DNA from 2 places in the Streptomyces sp. NPDC005898 genome. Region 2 is predicted to be linked to the other one. Evidence: riboswitches for the same ligand, from Rfam matches in the RefSeq annotation. Region 2 holds a riboswitch; the other holds the start of a gene.
The links. Region 2 has a riboswitch for S-adenosylmethionine ahead of ABZ385_RS12730 (aminotransferase class V-fold PLP-dependent enzyme). Riboswitches for the same ligand answer to the same signal wherever they lie in the genome.

Region 1: it holds a riboswitch for S-adenosylmethionine, as region 2 does, so the genes downstream of both, thrC (threonine synthase) here and ABZ385_RS12730 (aminotransferase class V-fold PLP-dependent enzyme) in region 2, are expected to answer to the same signal.

Annotation. Positions count from the first base shown of each region.
Region 1 is NZ_JBEXWC010000042.1:4,928-12,503, forward strand. It holds gene ABZ385_RS32155 (trehalose-6-phosphate synthase) at 1-1,020, opposite strand, end outside; gene ABZ385_RS32160 (glucosyl-3-phosphoglycerate synthase) at 1,074-2,018, opposite strand; SAM riboswitch class I at 2,192-2,320, shown strand; gene thrC (threonine synthase) at 2,314-3,666, shown strand; gene ABZ385_RS32170 (ubiquitin-like small modifier protein 1) at 3,763-4,038, shown strand; gene ABZ385_RS32175 (cold-shock protein) at 4,460-4,663, shown strand; gene groL (chaperonin GroEL) at 5,073-6,698, shown strand; gene ABZ385_RS32185 (hypothetical protein) at 6,867-7,576, opposite strand, start outside.
Region 2 is NZ_JBEXWC010000007.1:185,711-193,286, reverse strand. It holds gene ABZ385_RS12740 (cytochrome bc complex cytochrome b subunit) at 1-361, shown strand, start outside; gene trpD (anthranilate phosphoribosyltransferase) at 570-1,634, shown strand; SAM riboswitch class IV at 1,722-1,839, shown strand; gene ABZ385_RS12730 (aminotransferase class V-fold PLP-dependent enzyme) at 2,030-3,409, shown strand; gene ABZ385_RS12725 (Lrp/AsnC ligand binding domain-containing protein) at 3,427-3,708, opposite strand; gene ABZ385_RS12720 (rhomboid family intramembrane serine protease) at 3,705-4,439, opposite strand; gene ABZ385_RS12715 (hypothetical protein) at 4,596-4,835, shown strand; gene ABZ385_RS12710 (NYN domain-containing protein) at 4,869-6,218, shown strand; gene ABZ385_RS12705 (NlpC/P60 family protein) at 6,487-7,533, shown strand.

The sequences.
Region 1 (7,576 bases), on a different contig from region 2:
CTCCTCGGCGACCCGCGAGACCTCCGCGGTGTAGTCGCGGTACACCGCGAGGTCCTGCCGCGAGGGGTAGGCGAAGGCGACGTGCACGACCCGCTCGCGCCACTCGGGGCGGGTCCGCAGCAGCTCCCGGTAGGCCCGCATGCCCCGCACGATGTTCTTGGACAGCTCCGTCCTGTCCACCCGCACGATGGTCTTGCGGCCCTCGCCGACCTGCTCCCGCAGCGCCGCCATCCGCTCCTCGACGTCGTCCCGCCGCGAGCGCTCGCGCAGGAAGTCCGCGTCGGCGCCCAGGCCGTGCACGCCCACCCGCGTCCCGGACGTCCCGCCGAGCAGCCGCACGCAGCACTCCGTGAAGGCGTCCGCCCAGCGTCCTGTCAGGAAGCCGAGCCGGTCGGCGCCGAGCATGCCGCGCAGCACCTGTTCGGCCACGTCGTCCGGCAGCATCCGGAAGTAGTCGGCGGGCGCCCACGGCGTGTGCGAGAAGTGGCCGATCCGCAGGTCGTCGCGGAGTTCGCGCAGCATGCCCGGCACCAGCGTCAGGTGGTAGTCCTGCACGATGACCGCCGCGCCCGGCGCCGCCTCCGCCGCCAGCGCCTCGGCGAACGCCCGGTTGTACGTCTCGTACGCCTCCCACTGGGCGCGGAACTCGGGGCCGAAGGCCGGCTCCAGGGGCGTCTGGTAGAGCATGTGGTGCACGAACCACAGGACCGAGTTGGCGATGCCGTTGTACGCCGCCGTGTGCACGCCCTCGCGGGAGCCCGCGTCGATGTCGAGCATCCGGACGCCCGGCTCGGCGACGCCGCGCCGCACCGCCTCCCGGTCGCCCTCGCCGAGCGCCGCGCACACCCACAGGGCGGCGGGATCCTCGGGGGAGTCGCCGATGGCGCTCAGTCCGGAGACCAGGCCGCCGCCGCCGCGCCTGGCGGTCAGCTCCCCGTCCTCTCCGACGGTGTACGAGACGGGGCCGCGGTTGGACGCGACGAGTACCTGCGCTGCTGCTGTTCGGGGCTCGGGGACCATGTGGCCAAACGTAGCCCGTACCGGGCCCGGGCAAACGTGCGAGCGCCCGACGGTCACGCCACGCGGCGGTGCGCGTACTCCGCGATGCCGGCCATCGGCGGCCGCTCCTGGGTGTCCACCGCGTACGTCCGCGGCTCGAAGCCCCCCTCCCCCCGCTCGAACTGCGTCAGCTCGGGGCGTACGAGGTGGCCGCGCGCGAGCCGCACCTGCGCCGTGCGGTAGATGGCCGCCGCCATCCGGCCGAGGGCCTGCCCGTCCTGATGGCGGTGCTTGCGCACGCCGACGTCCACCTGCGCGAGCGCGTCCAGGCCCACCGTGTGCAGGGCGTCGACGAGCAGGCCCAGCTCCACCCCGTACCCGACGGGGAACGGCAGCCGCTCCAGGAGCGACCTGCGGGCCGCGTACTCGCCGCCGAGCGGCTGCACGAAGCCGGCGAGCCGCGGCCAGTGCATGTTCAGCAGCGGCCGCGCCATCAGCTCGGTGACCCGGCCGCCCTGGCCCGCGGCCTCCCCCAAGGGGCGGTCGTACATCGCCTTGACGAAGGCCACGTCGGGGTCGGTGAGCAGCGGGCCCACGATCCCCGAGACGAAGTCGGCGGAGAACTCCCGCAGATCGGCGTCGACGAACGCGACGACGTCCCCGCCGGTCACGAGCAGCGAGCGCCACAGCACCTCGCCCTTGCCGGGCAGCGGCGCGAGGCGCGGCAGTATCTCGTCGCGGTGGACGACCTTCGCGCCCGCCTCCCGCGCCACCTGCGCCGTGCGGTCCGTCGACCCGGAGTCGATCACCACCAGCTCGTCGACCAGCGGTGTCCGCTCGATCAGCTCGCGGCGGATCTCGGAGACGATCGCGCCGACCGTCTCCTGCTCGTCCAGCGCGGGCAGGACGACGCTCACCGAGGTGCCGGACGCGCGCTTGGCGGCGGCCAGCCGTTCCAGCGGGCGGTCGGCCACCGACCAGGAACGCCCGCTCAGCCAGCGCTCGACCTCTTCCAGCACGGTCAGAGTCCTCTCCAGTCATCCGTCATACGGCCCGTCATGTGATCCATCTCGCGGTTCGGACGACTATCTCAAGGGTCCGGGCCGTCGGTTACAGTCTTGAACAACGCCGGTCGCCGCCGCATGTCGGGGTCGCCGCGTGAGATCGACAACTGAAACCCACAATCGAATACCGCTCATCCAGAGGGGCAGAGGGATACGGCCCGTTGAAGCCCCGGCAACCCTCCCGCCGACCGCGAGGTCACGGTGGGGAAGGTGCCAATTCCGTCTCGCGGCGAGATGCGCCGCGAGGAAGATGAGGAGAAAGGGCCTCGCCTCCATGGCTGTGCAGACCGTCGCCACCGAGAACACCGCGACCTCCACCACCTCCGGGACTTCCGACCCCGCCGCGACCGTTGATCTCGGTCCCGCCTCGGGCCTCTCCTGCCGGGAATGCGGCACCACCTTCCCGCTCGGCCCGATCTTCGCCTGCGTCGAGTGTTTCGGCCCCCTCGAAGTGGCCTACGACCTTCCCCTCGGCGACCCCGAGGCGCTGCGCGCGCGGATCGAGGCGGGCCCCGCCAACATCTGGCGCTACGCCCCGCTGCTCCCCGTGCCCGCCGACGTCGCCGACAAGCCGAACCTCAACCCCGGCTGGACCAAGCTCGTCAAGGCCGACAACCTCGCGCGTGAACTGGGTGTCCAACAGGGCAAGTTGTTCGTCAAGGACGACTCCGGGAACCCCACGCACTCGTTCAAGGACCGGGTCGTCGCGCAGGCGCTCGAAGCGGCGCGCGCCTTCGGCTTCACCACCTTGTCCTGCTCCTCCACCGGCAACCTCGCGGGCGCCGTCGGCGCCGCCGCCGCCCGGGCCGGCTTCCGCTCCTGCGTGTTCATCCCGCACGACCTGGAGCAGGGCAAGGTCGTCATGGCCGCGGTCTACGGCGGCGAGCTGGTCGGCATCGAGGGCAACTACGACGACGTGAACCGCTTCTGCTCCGAGCTGATCGGCGATCCGCTGGGCGAGGGCTGGGGCTTCGTCAACGTCAATCTGCGGCCGTACTACGGCGAGGGCTCCAAGACCCTCGCGTACGAGATCTGCGAGCAGCTCGGCTGGGAGCTGCCGGACCAGCTGGTCATCCCGATCGCCTCCGGCTCCCAGCTCACGAAGATCGACAAGGGTCTGAAGGAGCTGATCGCGCTCGGTCTCGTCGCCGACAAGCCCTACAAGATCTTCGGCGCCCAGGCGGAGGGCTGCTCGCCGGTGTCGGCCGCGTTCAAGGCCGGTCACGACGTCGTGCGCCCCCAGAAGCCGAACACCATCGCCAAGTCCCTCGCCATCGGCAACCCCGCCGACGGGCCGTACGTGCTCGACATCGCGCGGCGCACGGGCGGCGCCGTCGAGGACGTGAACGACGAGCAGGTCGTCGACGCGATCAAGCTGCTCGCGCGGACCGAGGGCATCTTCGCGGAGACCGCCGGCGGTGTGACGGTGGGCGTCACGAAGAAGCTGGTCGAGGCGGGGCTCATCGACCCCTCCCTGACCACGGTGGTGCTCAACACCGGGGACGGCCTGAAGACGCTGGACGCCGTCGCCGAGACCTCGCAGGCCACCGCGACGATCAAGCCGAGCCTGGAGGCGTTCCGTTCGGCGGGCCTGGCCGGTTAGTCACCGCAGGGCCTTGGGTTCAGTCACCGCAGGGCCCTGAGTTTTCCCCCTTCGCGCCCCCGACGGGCGCCCCTTTGAGCTACCGAGGTGAACCCCATGAGCGTGAACGTCCGCATTCCCACCATCCTTCGCACCTACACCGGCGGCAAGGCCGAGGTGGCCGCCGAGGGGGCGACCCTGGGTGAGGTCATCGCCGACCTGGAGAAGAACCACACCGGCATCGCCGCCCGCGTCCTGGACGACCAGGGCAAGCTGCGCCGCTTCGTCAACGTGTACGTGAACGACGACGACGTCCGCTTCGAGCAGGGCCTGGAGACGGCCACCCCGGACGGCGCCGGCGTGTCGATCATTCCGGCCGTCGCAGGCGGATGACGCGATTTCGCAAGTTCCCTGCATAACCCGAATTGCCCTCTCCCGCGGACAAGCGGAGGGGGCAATTCTGCATGGTTGAGAGCGGTACAGTTGGGGAAGCTGCTTCGCCGTTTGTGCCGAGCGCATATACGAAGTCCGGCCGCTGCCGACAAGAAGTAGCCAAAGCACGTCGCCCTTTCGAGCCTTGTACGGCTTTTGCCCGGCCCGACTTGCCCCGACTTTGGCAAATTCTCCACATATTACCGATCAGGCGTGCCCGGATTTCTCGTCCGATTGACCTGTTGCAGAGGGCAGTTGGACAGATACATTCAGCGGCGGTCGACGCGTTCCGGCGCACACCCCCATATCAGTGGGGGGTGAGGTCTGACCCGGGTCCGCGAAGTGCGGTCCTGTGCAAGGGCCAGTAATAGGGGAGTTAGGCATGGCTCAGGGCACCGTCAAGTGGTTCAACGCGGAGAAGGGGTACGGCTTCATCGCGGTCGACGGTGGTGCGGATGTTTTCGTCCACTACAGCGCGATCCAGATGGACGGCTACCGCACCCTTGAAGAAGGTCAGCGAGTCGAGTTCGAGATCTCGCAGGGCCAGAAGGGTCCGCAGGCGGACATGGTCAAGCTCGCCGTCTAGCTCGGCGCGATCGACCACCGAAGCAAGTATCGCGAGGGGCTCGCATCCCACCAGGGGTGCGGGCCCCTCGCGCGTGCCCGGTTCCCGCCAGGCGTGCCAGGCGTGCCAGGCGCGCGGGCCCCTCGTGTGCGCCCGGCTCCGCGCGGGTATGCCCCCCGGGATCCCCCGGCGCACCTCGCCGAAGCGGCACGGGACTCTACGGGATCCGGGAGAGGCGCTTGCACTCGCAGGGGTCGAGTGCTAATCATTGGGCTTAGCACTCTCCCAGTGAGAGTGACAGAACTTGGATCGGGTCGGTGAGGTCCGCGGGCCGCGTGGGGCAAGGAACCACACGGTGCGCAGTCCGTCCGTCGCGGGCACCAGCACGGTCCGTTTGCGTTTCCACCCCTGTCCGGGAGGACCACTTCACATGGCCAAGATCATCGCGTTCGACGAGGAGGCACGGCGCGGCCTCGAGCGCGGCATGAACCAGCTCGCCGACGCCGTCAAGGTGACCCTGGGCCCCAAGGGTCGCAACGTCGTCCTCGAGAAGAAGTGGGGCGCCCCCACGATCACCAACGATGGTGTGTCCATCGCCAAGGAGATCGAGCTCGAGGACCCGTACGAGAAGATCGGCGCCGAGCTGGTCAAGGAGGTCGCGAAGAAGACGGACGACGTCGCCGGTGACGGCACGACGACCGCGACCGTCCTGGCCCAGGCCCTGGTGCGCGAGGGTCTGCGCAACGTGGCCGCCGGCGCCAACCCGATGGCCCTCAAGCGCGGCATCGAGAAGGCCGTCGAGGCCGTCTCCGGTGCCCTCCTTGAGCAGGCGAAGGATGTCGAGACCAAGGAGCAGATCGCTTCGACGGCCTCCATCTCCGCCGCCGACACCCAGATCGGCGAGCTGATCGCCGAGGCCATGGACAAGGTCGGCAAGGAAGGCGTCATCACTGTCGAGGAGTCCCAGACCTTCGGTCTGGAGCTGGAGCTCACCGAGGGTATGCGCTTCGACAAGGGCTACATCTCGGCGTACTTCGCCACTGACATGGAGCGTATGGAGGCGTCGCTCGACGACCCGTACATCCTGATCGTCAACTCCAAGATCTCCAACGTGAAGGACCTCCTTCCGCTGCTGGAGAAGGTCATGCAGTCGGGCAAGCCGCTGCTGATCATCGCGGAGGACGTCGAGGGCGAGGCGCTGTCCACGCTCGTCGTCAACAAGATCCGCGGCACCTTCAAGTCCGTCGCCGTCAAGGCCCCGGGCTTCGGTGACCGCCGCAAGGCCATGCTCGGCGACATCGCCATCCTCACCGGTGGCACCGTCATCTCCGAGGAGGTCGGCCTCAAGCTGGAGAACGCCGGTCTCGACCTGCTCGGCCGCGCCCGCAAGGTCGTCATCACCAAGGACGAGACGACCATCGTCGACGGCGCCGGTGACAGCGACCAGGTCCAGGGCCGCGTCAACCAGATCCGCGCCGAGATCGAGAACAGCGACTCCGACTACGACCGCGAGAAGCTCCAGGAGCGCCTGGCGAAGCTCGCGGGCGGCGTGGCCGTCATCAAGGCCGGTGCCGCGACCGAGGTCGAGCTGAAGGAGCGCAAGCACCGCATCGAGGACGCCGTTCGCAACGCGAAGGCGGCCGTCGAGGAGGGCATCGTCGCCGGTGGTGGCGTGGCGCTCATCCAGGCCTCCGCGGTCTTCGAGAAGCTTGAGCTGGACGGCGACGAGGCCACCGGTGCCGCTGCCGTGAAGCTGGCCCTCGAGGCCCCGCTGAAGCAGATCGCCGTCAACGCCGGCCTTGAGGGTGGCGTCATCGTCGAGAAGGTGCGCAACCTGCCCATCGGTCACGGTCTGAACGCCGCGACGGGTGAGTACGTCGACATGATCGCCGAGGGCATCCTCGACCCGGCGAAGGTGACGCGCTCCGCCCTGCAGAACGCCGCCTCCATCGCCGCGCTGTTCCTCACCACCGAGGCCGTCATCGCCGACAAGCCGGAGAAGGCGGGCGCCGCCCCGGCCGGCGGCGGCATGCCGGGCGGTGACATGGACTTCTGATCGACCTCTGGTTGATCACCGTCCTGACACACCGAGGGCGGCACCCCTTCTCGAAGGGGTGCCGCCCTCGGGCGTTTCGCACCGCTTGTTCCGGGATTCGGTGGCGGTCATCGTGCGCGGCCAGGGCCAGGGTGCTGATCGTCGGTGGCCGTCCGAGCGCCTGGGCCGTCAGGCGGGTGTCCGGTGGCGGGGGCGGTCGGCTGTGGCCTTTGCGGTGCGGGCCGCTGCCGCGTGGGCGCGGACCGCCTCGGGGGAGAGGGGGCCCTGACGGCGAGGGTCCGGTTTGCCTCGGCAGGGGCCGCATACGCCGCCGGGCAGTGCTTCCGGGCTGCCCGGCGCCCCACAGGTGGCGCACTCAAGGAGGCGCAGGGCGGGGCGGAGAGGTGGCTGCGGGGGCAGTTTGGAGGTCAGGCGGCTGCGGACCAGCGCCGCCGGGCTGTGGACCGGGGTGGGCAGACCGCAGGTGAGGGCACGCAGGACGTCCGCTTCGTCTGCGCCCCGCGCGAACCACTGCGTGACCAGCGGCTCCAGGCGCAGGCAGTCGACGTACGAGAGAGACAGCACGGGGGCCGTGCGGCCGAGCGCCGCCAGCAGGACATAGGCGCGGCTACGAATCGGCGGCCGGGACCGGCCCGGCCCGCTTTCTTCCGGTTCGCTTCCCTCCTGCGCGCTCTCCTCCGGTACTTCGCCGCGTGTGAAGGCGGACCACCAGGTGTCGTCCCGTGCGGTGCGGGAGAACCACGTTCGGGTGATCCAGCGGGTGCCGTCCGTGCCGCGCATGTGTTCCCTGCCGCGCCGCAAGTGGCCCGCCGCCTGGATCCTGTTGAGGGCGGTACGCAGGGCGCACTGGCCGTAGGGCAGCTCCTTGGCCAGCGTCT
Region 2 (7,576 bases):
CGGACCGGTCATCGCCTTCATCGTCACCAAGCGGATCTGCCTCGGCCTCCAGCGCCGCGACAAGGACAAGGTGCTGCACGGCCGCGAGTCGGGCATCATCAAGCGCCTGCCGCACGGTGAGTTCATCGAGGTCCACGAGCCGCTCGACCAGGGGCAGCTGCACACGCTCACCGCGCACGAGCAGTACGCGCCGGTCGAGATCGGCCCCTCGGTCGACGAGAACGGTGTCGAGCGCAAGGTGTCCGGTTCGCAGAAGCTCCGGGCCAAGCTCTCCCAGGGCTACTACGGGGACGACAACCAGATCCCCAAGCCCACCGTCGAGGAGTACAAGGAGATCACCAGCGGCCACGGCCACCACTGATCACCTGAAGCTCCACGAGCTCTGACCTCCCCCACTTTCGGCCTCGCCGGGGCGGGGGACCCACATGGTCGCCACGGCAAGAGCCCCGTCCGGTTCATGGACGGGGCTCTTTGCCGTCCCGGCGGCTGGATAGGGTGGACACCGAGGACCCGGCCCGGCCGACGCGTCGGGTTCTTCCTTCCCCGACAGACGAACACCAGGAGCGGCCATGAGCGCTGTGACCCCCGCAGGAGGCACGACCGCGGCGGGCCGTTCCTGGCCCGACGTGCTGAACGGCCTGCTCGACGGGCGCGACCAGAGCGCCGACGACACGGCCTGGGCCATGGACCGCATCATGCGCGGCGAGGCCACCGACGCCCAGATCGCGGGCTTCGTCGTGGCGCTGCGGGCCAAGGGCGAGACCGTGCAGGAGATCTCCGGCCTGGTCCGCACCATGTACGACCACGCCAACGTGATCGAGGTGCCGGGGCGGACCGTCGACATCGTCGGCACCGGCGGTGACGGCGCCAAGACCGTCAACATCTCCACCATGTCCGCCATCGTCGTGGCCGGCACCGGCGCGAAGGTCGTCAAGCACGGCAACCGCGCCGCGTCCTCGGCCAGCGGCGCCTCCGACGTGCTGGAGAGGCTCGGCGTCAACCTCCAGCTGACCCCCGAGCGGGTCGTGGAGGTCGCCGAGGAGGCGGGCATCACCTTCTGCTTCGCGGTGAAGTTCCACCCGGCGCTGCGACACGCCGGCGCCGCGCGCGGCCAGCTGGGCATCCGGACCGTCTTCAACCTCCTGGGCCCGCTCACCAATCCGGCCCGGGTGCGCGCCCAGGCCGTCGGGGTCGCCGACGCGCGGATGGCCCCGGTCGTCGCCGGTGTCTTCGCCGAGCGCGGCAACTCCTCGCTGGTCTTCCGCGGCGACGACGGGCTGGACGAGCTGACGACGACGGCGACCTCCCGGGTCTGGACGGTGCGCGACGGCGCCGTGCGCGAGGAGGCCTTCGACCCGCGCGACGTGGGGATCGACCTGGTGCCCGTCGAGGCGCTGCGCGGCGCCGACGCCGCGTACAACGCCGAGGTGGCGCTGCGGCTGCTCGACGGCGAGAAGGGGCCGGTGCGCGACGCGGTCCTGCTGAACTCGGCGGCGGCCCTGGTGGCCCTCGCGCAGGAGCCGGGGACCCTCACGGAGCAGATCCGCACGGGCATGGACCGGGCGGCCGAGTCGATCGACTCCGGGGCCGCCAAGAAGGCCCTGGAGCGCTGGGTGGCGGCCAGCAACCGCTGAACCCCCCTCACCCGTGTGACGCACGGCGCGGTCCGGATTCTGGACCGCGCCTTGCGCGCCGAAGATCGTGTGGCAAGATGCTGCACAGGTCATGAGTGACAGCGACTACGGCCCCGGCCCGCTGTCCGGCAACCCTCCGTCCGTGGCGGGGTGCCCCGGGTGAAGACCAGGTCGTACGCAGCAAGGCGTATGGCAAGCGCGGACCCCTGGACATCGGTGGATGTCACAGCCCTGGGGTCCTGGTCCTCAAGGGAGCAGTCTCGTGAGCAAGCGAATGTGTTAGGGCCTCGTCGCCCCTTTTCCGCACACCTTCTTCTTTTCGTCACTGCACCGCCGTACCTCTGCCGTACGCGCGTCGACGCAGTGAACTCACTTGCCTCTTACGGGAGTTCGCCATGTCTGTTTCCGCCGTTGCCGCCGACTCGTCCGTCTGTGCCCCGCTGGCCGTCCTCGGCCGGGACGTCACCGTGCCGCTCGTCACCGGCGGCGAGGTGACGTACGCCGCCCTCGACTACGCGGCGAGCGCGCCGGCGCTCCAGCGGGTGTGGGACGACGTGGCCGCGTACGCGCCGTACTACGGCAGCGTGCACCGCGGCGCCGGGTACCTCTCGCAGCTGTCCACCGACCTCTTCGAGAACTCCCGTACGGCCGTCGCGGAGTTCCTCGACTGCCGCCCGGACGACCAGGTCGTCTTCACCCGGTCCACCACCGACTCGCTGAACCTGCTCGCCGCCGCGCTGCCCGCCGGCTGCGAGGTCTTCGTCTTCGAGACCGAGCACCACGCCTCGCTGCTGCCCTGGCGGGACGCCCGCGTCACCTACCTCGACGCGCCGCGCACCCACGCCGAGGCCGTGCGGACCCTGGAGCGGGCCCTGGCCGCCCGCGAACCCCACGGGCCCGCCCTGGTGTGCGTGACCGGCGCCTCGAACGTCACCGGCGAGCTGTGGCCGGTGCGGGAGCTGGCCGCCGCCGCGCACGCCCACGGCGCCCGCATCGTCCTGGACGCCGCGCAGCTCGCCCCCCACCACCCGGTCTCCGTACGGGAGTTGGACGTCGACTGGGTCGCCTTCTCCGGGCACAAGCTGTACGCGCCGTTCGGCTCGGGCGTGCTCGCGGGACGCTCCGACTGGCTGCGGGCGGCCGAGCCCTACCTCGCGGGCGGCGGCGCCTCGCGCAAGGTGGCGCGGCGCCCCAAGGAAGCGGGCGGCGGCGTGGACGTCGAGTGGCACGAGAGCGCCGCCCGCCACGAGGCCGGCTCGCCGAACGTGATCGGCGTCTACTCCATCGCCTCCGCCTGCAAGGCGCTCACCGAGGCCGGCTTCGAGGAGCTGGTCGCCCGGGAGCAGCACTTGATCGGGAAGGTGCGCGAGGGGCTCGCCGAGGTGCCCGCCGTGCGGATCCTCTCGCTCTTCGGTGACGACGCGCCGCGCGTGGGCGTCATCTCCTTCGTGGTGGACGGCTGGAACAGCTCGCACTTCGCCGCCGCGCTCTCCGCCGAGTACGGCATCGGCGTACGCGACGGCCTGTTCTGCGCCCACCCGCTGCTGCGCACCCTGCTCGGTGCCGAGAGCGAGGAGCCCGGCGAGTGCGGCGCCCCCGAGGCCGCGCCGGGCGAGAAGTCCCTGAACGCGATCCGCGTGAGCTTCGGCGCGGGCACCCCGGACGAGCACGTCGAGCGGTTCGTGGGCGCCGTCAAGGAGCTGGTGGCCGACGGCGCGCGCTGGAGCTACCGCACGCAGGACGGCCGCTGCGTGCCGGACACCGGCGCCGCCTGAGAGGTCCCGCCGGGGGGCTAGGAGTCGAGGCCGATCGCGAACGCCGCTTCCAGGTCGTGCTGCGAGTACGTGCGGAACGCCACGTGGGTGTCCGTCGCCTCCACGCCGGGGATCTTGCTGATCCGCCCGGGGATGACGTCCGCGAGGTCGTCGTGGCGCGGCACCCGCACCATCGCGATCAGGTCGTAGGTGCCGGTCACGGAGAAGACCTCGCTGACCGAGTCGAGCGCGGCGATCGACTCGGCGATCTCCGGAATCCGGTCCACGCTGGTCTTGATGAGCACGATCGCGGTGATCACGGCTGGCTGTCTCCCTCGGTGGCCGGTACTGCTGTGCCTGTCACCTTAGCCTTCCGCGCGGACCACCCCCAGGCGTAGAGAAAGCCCAGGGAGAAGCCGACGAGGTGGGCCAGATAGGCCACTCCGGTGCCCTTGCCGGCCTGCCCCGCCGCCAGCCACTGGAGCGTCACCCAGAACGGCAGCACGAGCCAGGCGGGAAAGCGCAGGGGCAGGAAGAACAGGAACGGGAAGAGGCTGGTGACGCGCGCCTTCGGGAAGAGGCGCAGGAACGCGCCGAGGACCGCGGAGATCGCCCCGGAGGCCCCGACGAGGGTCTGGCCGGAACCCGCGTGCGCCGCCGCGTAGGCGAGCAGGGCGAAATAGCCGCAGACGACGTAGAAGAGTGCGTAGGGCACATGTCCCATGCGCTGTTCGACCATGGCCCCGAAGACGTACAGGAACAGCATGTTCCCGAGCAGGTGCACCCAGCTGCCGTGCACGAACAGCGCGGTGAACGGGCCAAGGGCGGCCCGTGGGACGCCGCTGAACAGCTCGGCGGGGACCACGCCCCAGCGTTCGAAGTAGGCCTGTTGCGCGGCGAGCAGCTGGTCACCGGTGCCGTGGGCGGGGTTGAACCCGGAGACCGGGGAGATCACGAAGATCAGGCAGCAGACGGCGATCAGGCCATGGGTCATCGGGGCCGACCGGCCCCCCAGCAGCCGGACCGCCTTCGGGCTCCATGCTTTGATCATGGGCAGAGCATGACGTAACGGGAGCTACCCGCATAGACCGCCATGCCGGGCCGGACACCGCCGCACGGCGACCCTTACAGGCCTTAGGGTTACGGGCGATGCGCCTCGCCGAGCACCGCGGGCGGGCACGGCCACCGAGGAAAGCGAACAGCCACGATGACGGTTCCCCTGCCGACCGCCACCACCCGGTGGCGCTGCACGCTCTGCGGCAATCTCACGCGTTTCGACGTGACCCGCACCTCCAAGGTCGTCGAGTATGTGCATCTCGACCTGGCCGGTGAGTCGAACGTCGAGGAACGCGAGGTGGTCAGTGAGACCATCGAGTCGGTGCGCTGCCGCTGGTGCAACGCGGTGGATCAGGTGGAACTCGTGGACAGGCCGGGCACCGACTCCTGAGGGAGCGGGCCCGCACGGCTAGTGGGGTGACGGATGGTGGAGAGCGCGGGCGGGGAGCCGGACGACGGCACCGCTGAGGTGCTCGACCGTCCGCTGCCCGACGGGGTGCGCCGACGGGTCGTGCAGATCGTCTCGGACGGCTTCGGCGGGCTGACCATGGCGGAACTGCCCGCCCAGCTGAGGCAGTACGCCCGCTTCACGCCCACCCGGCGCGCCAAGTTCGCGGCCAACGCCATGGCGGCGGCCCTGGAGGGCGACACCCTCTTCCGCCAGCGCATCGGTGAGCGCCTCAGGGAGGCGCAGGCCGAGCTGGCCGCCGCCCTGGACGCGGGCACCCCGCCGCCGGCCGCCGACCCCCTGGACGTGGCCGCCGCGGCCTTCGTGCTGCGCCCGCCCGGCTGGGTGAAGCTGGTGACCGCCGCGGGCGAGGAGGCCCAGCGGGCGGACGCCGAGCGCGTGCAGGAGGAGACCAGGGCCGAGCTGGAGCGGCTGCGCGAGGAGCTGGCCGCCGCCCGCGGCCAGACCAGGGCGGAGACCGAGCGGCTGCGCGCGGAGCTGGACGCGGCGCGCAGGGAAGCCGAGTCGATGCACCGCAAGCTGCGCGGCGCGCTCAGTGACGTCAAGCGCGGCGAGGCGGCGCTGCGCAAGGCGACCGCCGAGACCGAGGCGGTCCGCGCCGAACAGCAGGCGCTCCTGTCCGCCGCCGAGAGCGAGACGCGGCGGCTCAAGGCGCGGCTCGGCGAGACCGAGGCCGCCCTGGAGGCCAGCCGCAGGGCCGTCCGCGAGGGGCGCAGCGTGGAGGACATGCGGGTGCGCCTGCTGCTCGACACGGTCCTGGAGTCGGCCCAGGGGCTGCGGCGCGAGCTGGCCCTGCCGCCGGTCTCCGTGCGCCCCGCCGAGACCGTGGACGCCGTGGAGCCCGGCCGGATGTCCCCCAAGGACATCGCCGCCCGCGCCCTCTCCGAGAACGATCCGGCGATCTTGGATCAGCTGCTCGCGCTGCCCCAGGCGCATCTGGTCGTCGACGGCTACAACGTCACCAAGACGGGCTATCCGACCATGCCGCTGGAGAAGCAGCGGTTGCGCCTGCTCGGCTCGCTCTCGCAGCTCGCCCTGCAGTCGGGCGCCGAGGTCACCTGCGTCTTCGACGGCGCGGAGCTGGCCGCTCCGGTGCTGCTGGCGCCGCCGCGCGGGGTGCGGGTGCTGTTCTCCAAGCCCGGTGTCACGGCGGACGAGTTGATCCGCCAGCTGGTGCGCGCCGAGCCGCCCGGCAGGCCCGTGGTCGTCGTGTCGACCGACCGTGAGGTGGCCGACGGGATCGCGAAGGCGGGCGCGCGGCCGGTGGCTTCGGCGGTCCTGCTGAAGAGGCTTTCGCGGGGCTAACGTGCCTGGTGCAACTCCTGGGTCGTATGCCCGAATTGAGCGTCGACCGGAGTGGCGTAGCGTCAGAAGGTCATCACCGGCTGTGCCTTATCGGTAAAGAATGCGCTTCGCGACCGATTTTTTGCCGACGTGATTTGAACTGATCACAAGAAGGTCACTAGGGTCACCCTTCGAACCCCCGCTCGGTTGATCACCCATCCGGGGTGGCGGCGGTGGTACCCGCCCGCCGCGTCTCGGTAGGCGGCTGGAGGAAGAAGGAGCCGCCCGAGTGGCGTCCCACCGTCGACCCAAGCAGCCGAGCCGCACTCGCGTGACCGTGCTCACCGCGACCGCCGCCGCTGCCGTGGCCCTCACCTCGCAGGGCGCCGCCCAGGCCGCGCCGAAGCCGGGCAAGGACGAGGTCAAGTCCAAGGTCGACAAGCTCTACGAGGACGCGGAACGGGCCACCGACAAGTACAACGGGGCCAAGGAGAAGCAGGAGAAGCTGGAGAAGCAGATCGACGCTCTCCAGGACAAGGTCGCCAAGGGCCAGGAGCAGCTCAACGACCTGCGCGACGGCCTCGGCACGATGGCCAGCGCCCAGTACCGCTCCGGCGGCATCGACCCCTCCCTCCAGCTGTTCCTCTCCTCCGACCCGGACGACTACCTCGACAAGGCGTCCACCCTGGACCAGTTGAGCAGCCAGCAGGTCGAGGCGCTCAAGAAGATCCAGAAGAAGCAGCGGGACCTCGCGCAGCAGCGCAAGGAGGCCGCCGGCAAGCTGGACGACCTCGCCGACACCCGTACGGAACTGGGCAAGAAGAAGCGTGAGGTCCAGGGCAAGCTCGGTGAGGCGCAGAAGCTCCTCAACACCCTGACGGCCAAGGAGAAGTCGGACCTGGCCGCCAAGGAGAAGCAGCGCGCGAGCCGTGCCGCCGACCGCGCCGCCGACAAGCCCGCGGACCTCGGCAAGGAGGCCCCCGCCTCCGGCCGCGGCGCCGCCGCCCTGAACGCCGCCGCCACCCAGCTCGGCAAGCCGTACGTCTCCGGCGGCACCGGCCCCAACTCCTTCGACTGCTCGGGCCTTACCCAGTGGTCGTACGCCCAGGCGGGCGTCTCCCTCACCCGGACCACGTACACGCAGCAGAACGACGGCACCAAGATCGGCCGCGGTGAACTCAAGCCCGGCGACCTGGTGTTCTTCAACAACCTCGCGCACGTCGGCCTCTACGCCGGCAACGGCCAGGTGCTGCACGCCCCCAAGCCGGGCGCCGTGGTGCGCTACGAGGCGATGGAGTACCTCGGCGACTTCCAGTTCGGCGTCCGCGTCGCCTGACGTCAACACGCGTGCCGAACCGTCCGAACGGGCGAATTACGGC